Regions from separate parts of the Serratia sp. GW822-FHT06D09 genome, predicted to be linked through region 2. Evidence: riboswitches for the same ligand, from Rfam matches in the RefSeq annotation. Region 2 holds a riboswitch; the other holds the start of a gene.
What was found. A riboswitch is a leader RNA that binds a small molecule or an ion and turns the genes downstream of it on or off. The one in region 2 is predicted to bind thiamine pyrophosphate.
Positions count from the first base shown of each region.

Region 1 (2,198 bases), on a different contig from region 2:
CCGGTAGGAATGGCGTTTTGGAACGCCGGGGATACCATAAATTGCATAAAGCGTTCCGCCAACTCAGGTTGCTTGCTGGCCTTGAGTTTGCCCGCCACTTCCACCTGCAGATAATGGCCTTCACTGAAGTTGGCAGCGGCGTAGCTGTCTTTTTTTTCTTCAATCAGATGGTAGGCTGGGGAGGTGGTGTAGCTAAGCACCAAATCGCCTTCGCCTTTCAGGAACAGGCCATAGGCTTCGCTCCAGCCCTTGGTCACGGTGACGGTTTTCTTCGCCAGCTTCTGCCAGGCTGCCGGTGCCTGATCGCCATACACTTTCTGCATCCACAGCAGCAGACCCAAACCTGGGGTACTGGTACGCGGATCCTCATAGATCACTTTCCAGTTCTGGCTGCTGTCGACCAGCTCATGCAGGCTTTTGGGCGGGTTTTTCAGCTTTTCTTTGTTGTAAACGAAGGCAAAGTAGCCGTAGTCATAGGGGACGAAGGTTTTGTCTTGCCAGCCGCCCGGTACGTTCAATTTGCTGCTGTCGACGTCGCTTGGCGCGAATAGCCCAGTTTGCTGCGCCGCCTGTAGCAGGTTGTTGTCCAGCCCCAGCACCACGTCGGCGGCGCTGTTTTTGCCTTCCATGCGCAGGCGGTTAAGCAGTGAGACACCGTCTTCCAGCGCGACAAATTTCAGCTCGCAATCACATTGGGCCTCAAAGGCTTTTTTGACCGCCGGGCCAGGGCCCCAGTCAGCGGCGAAGGAATCGTAGGTGTAGACCGTCAGCGTGGGCTTGGCGAACACCGGTGCTGCGCAAAACAACAGTAACAAGGGCAGGCTTTTTTTGACCACTTTGCACTCCTGAAAATTTAGGGGGGCAAGGGTATCTGAGGGGGCAAGCGGCTGATGCCGGATCGCTGGGCTCAAATCCCTCCGCCGGTATTGACCGGATCAGGTTCGACGGGTTTGTTCTCAGCAAAACCGGCCGCTTGCGTTTTCATTACGCTGCTGTCGTTTCGCACCCCGTTGAGACGGCGCCATTGTAAAGACTAACGGGCGCCGGTGAAAGGTGCTTATGCTTCCGGCGGCGCAAACCAGGCGGATTTGAAATCGAACCAACCCAGAGTGTTCATTCGCACGCCGCGCATGCTGCGCTGGCCATGCAGTTGCAGCCAGTGGTGGAACAGAGGATGCAATTGATGGCCGCTGACCAGACGTTGGCAAAAGTCCGCCAGCGGCAGGGCATTGGCGCGCCACAGCGCCGCATCTTCGGACAAGTCCTCACTCATGCAGTGCTGCATCAGCGGCAGTTCATACAGGGTGGCGAACAGTGAGAACTCCAGCGGCAGGTAAAAGTTGGCGCTGCCGAGCCACAAATCGGTGCTCGCGTCGCCTTTATGCCAGGTAGCGTAATCGACAATCTGAATATTCAGCTTAATGCCGTGCTGCGCCAGCAGCGGCTCGATGGCCTGCTGAATGGCGTGGAACTCCGAGTGTTCGCTGTAGTAGGTCAGGGTCAGTTCGGTCAATCCGGCCGGTTTGGGCTGCAATGCCAGCGCGCGATTGTGGTGCCAGCGCGGCAGAATGCCGTAGGCCGGTGACCAATAGCGTTGATAAACAGGGCCGGCGTTGCTCAGGAGCGAAATAGGGTTGATCAGTTCGCATAACCAGCTGCGGATGACCGGATCGGCCGCCAGCGGAGAGCGCTGATCGAATAGCAGAAAATAGCAGCCTTCTTCCAGTCGACTTTCCAGCTCGTTTTTCCCGGTATCGTCCGCCTGGAGCTGTACGCCGGAGTGTACCAGTTCTTCGGTCACCTCTGGCAGCACCCAGATATTGACCTCGTCGATCAGTGCGCGATAGCCAAAGTAATCATCAAAGGCGTGAATTTTCATCTGGCTGCGGTGATTGCGCACCACGCTATAGGGGCCGGTACCGACCGGATGGCGCGAGAACTCCGGCAGGCTCTGCCACTCGCGCGGCAATATCATGGCGTGCACGCTGCCCAGCAGCCACGGCAACCAGTAATCGGGGCTATGCAGATGCACGTCAATCACGTAGGGCGTCGGCGACGTCACGCGTTCGATATGGGAGAACAGCGGTTGTGGCATCAACCGGCTGAGCGAACTGATGACATCTTCCATTTCCAGCTCGCGCCCATGGTGGAAATGAATGGCCGGGCGTAAATAAAAGCGCCAATGCAACGGCGTTAAA
Region 1 is NZ_JBXALO010000006.1:192,949-195,146, forward strand. Features, by position in the region: gene thiB (thiamine ABC transporter substrate binding subunit) at 1-836, opposite strand, end outside; TPP riboswitch at 895-1,020, opposite strand; gene sgrR (HTH-type transcriptional regulator SgrR) at 1,058-2,198, opposite strand, start outside.
Region 1: it holds a riboswitch for thiamine pyrophosphate, as region 2 does, so the genes downstream of both, thiB (thiamine ABC transporter substrate binding subunit) here and thiM (hydroxyethylthiazole kinase) in region 2, are expected to answer to the same signal.

Region 2 (2,198 bases):
TGTTCTGTTTTAGCCTGTACGGTCATATTCTCGATGCCTTCCCAGGACTGACCGGTTACAAGATCGTTTTCGGGCTGATGGGCATGTTTGCCTGTGCCGGGATCATAGTGTCGGGGCTGTTGGTCAGAAATATCCGCGCACGCGCAAAACTGACCCCGGCGGCTTCTGTCGCCTGAGCCGGGGGCTTTAATGAACGGGCACGGTTTGCGCTGTGCCCTTATTTTATTTTGCCGGGGAGTGCAGCAGGTAATATTCTTCCCCGCCGTCATTGCCAGTAGCGATGATTCGCCAACCGTGCTTGTGGTAGAACGCTAGCGCCTTCTTATTCTTCACCAGGCATTTCAGCGAACCGGTGGCGGTAAAGGTCTGTTCCGCCGCTTGTAACAGAGCGCTGCCGACGCCGAGCGGCGGCAGATGCGGATCGACATACAGGTTGTGAATAAAGTTGTCCTGGCGATAAATCGACACAAATCCCAGCCGCTTCCCCTGATCTTCCGCCACCCAAATATCTTCGCCCAGCGTTGAGCGATCGAAATCCTCCAGCCGGTAATCTTCGGTATCGCGCCACGGAAACGCCGCTTTACGCGAAGCCAGATACAGGGTGCGCAGGAAGGGGCGATCGGCCTCTTGGTATTTTCTTATCTGCATGGCGCCTCCTTTTTATTTTTTGACACTATAGCGCGATTGACCTCACCGGCGGCAACCCCAATAATGGCCGTCTTGACTCGGGGTGCCCTGCGCGATGCGCGGTGGCTGAGATTTTACCCGTATTACCTGATCTGGATTATGCCAGCGTAGGGAAGTCTCGGTGCCCCAACCGGTACCCGCCTTCTTGAACGCCGGTTGGGAGGAATATGCTCGCTCGACCTGATGTTTTCCCCGGCGCCCGCGCCGCGGCCTGTTTGACTCAATTTAAACGCCAATCGCCCCTGATCCATTGCCTGACCAACGAAGTGGTGCAGGAACTGACGGCTAACGTCCTGTTGGCGCTCGGCGCTTCGCCGGCGATGGTGGTAGAACCGACCGAAGCAGCGCAGTTCAGCCGACTGGCGGATGCGGTGCTGATCAACGTTGGCACCCTCAATGCATCACGCGCTGAATCCATGCTGGCTGCGGTGGAAGCTGCCAACGTGGCACAAACACCCTGGACGCTGGATCCGGTAGCGGTCGGCGGGTTGGTCTATCGCACTGCGTTTGCCCATCGTTTGTTGGGTGAGAAGCCGGCGGCGATCCGCGGCAACGCTTCTGAAATCATGGCGCTGAGCGGTTTGCAGGCTAACGGACGTGGCGTAGACAGTGCAGACGACTCGCTGGCGGCATTGCCGGCGGCGCGCGAATTGGCGCGCAGCAGCGGTGCGGTAGTGGCAGTAACCGGCGTTGTTGATTACATCACCGATGGCCAGCGTGACTGGGCGGTCACCGGCGGTGATGTGCTGATGACGCGGGTGGTCGGTACCGGTTGTGCACTTTCTGCGGTGGTGGCGGCATTTTGCAGTTTACCGGGCGATCGGCTCGATAACGTGGCGACCGCCTGCCGGGTGATGTCGCTTTGCGGTGAACGGGCCACGCGCCGTGCCGCCGGGCCGGGCAGTTTCACCCCGGCGTTCCTCGACGCACTGTATCAACTGCGCCCGGAGGAACTGCAATGAAACGCATTAACGCACTGACAATTGCCGGGACCGATCCGAGCGGCGGCGCCGGCATTCAGGCCGATCTAAAAGCTTTTTCTGCGTTGGGGGCCTATGGTGCCTCGGTGATTACCGCGCTGGTGGCGCAAAACACCCGTGGTGTGCAGTCGGTCTACAACATAGATCCGGCCTTTGTCGCCGCTCAGCTGGATTCCGTCTTCAGCGACCTGCGCATCGACAGCACCAAGATTGGCATGTTGGCCAACGCCGATATTGTGCAGGCGGTGGCGGAGCGTTTGCGCCATTATCAGCCGTCTTTTGTGGTACTGGATACCGTGATGCTGGCAAAAAGCGGCGATCCGCTGCTGGCGCCGGAGGCGGTGGATTCGATCCGTCGTGAACTGTTGCCGCTGGTGTCGATCATCACGCCGAACCTGCCGGAGGCGGCGGCGCTGCTGGCGTGCGCCCCGGCGGAAAATGAGCGCCAGATGCGTGAGCAGGGCCGGGCGCTCCTGGCGATGGGGTGTCAGGCGGTGTTGATGAAAGGGGGTCACCTTAGCGAAAGCGAAA
Region 2 is NZ_JBXALO010000011.1:104,242-106,439, reverse strand. Features, by position in the region: gene AC1RKG_RS21640 (MFS transporter) at 1-176, shown strand, start outside; gene AC1RKG_RS21635 (GNAT family N-acetyltransferase) at 223-648, opposite strand; TPP riboswitch at 717-818, shown strand; gene thiM (hydroxyethylthiazole kinase) at 855-1,649, shown strand; gene thiD (bifunctional hydroxymethylpyrimidine kinase/phosphomethylpyrimidine kinase) at 1,646-2,198, shown strand, end outside.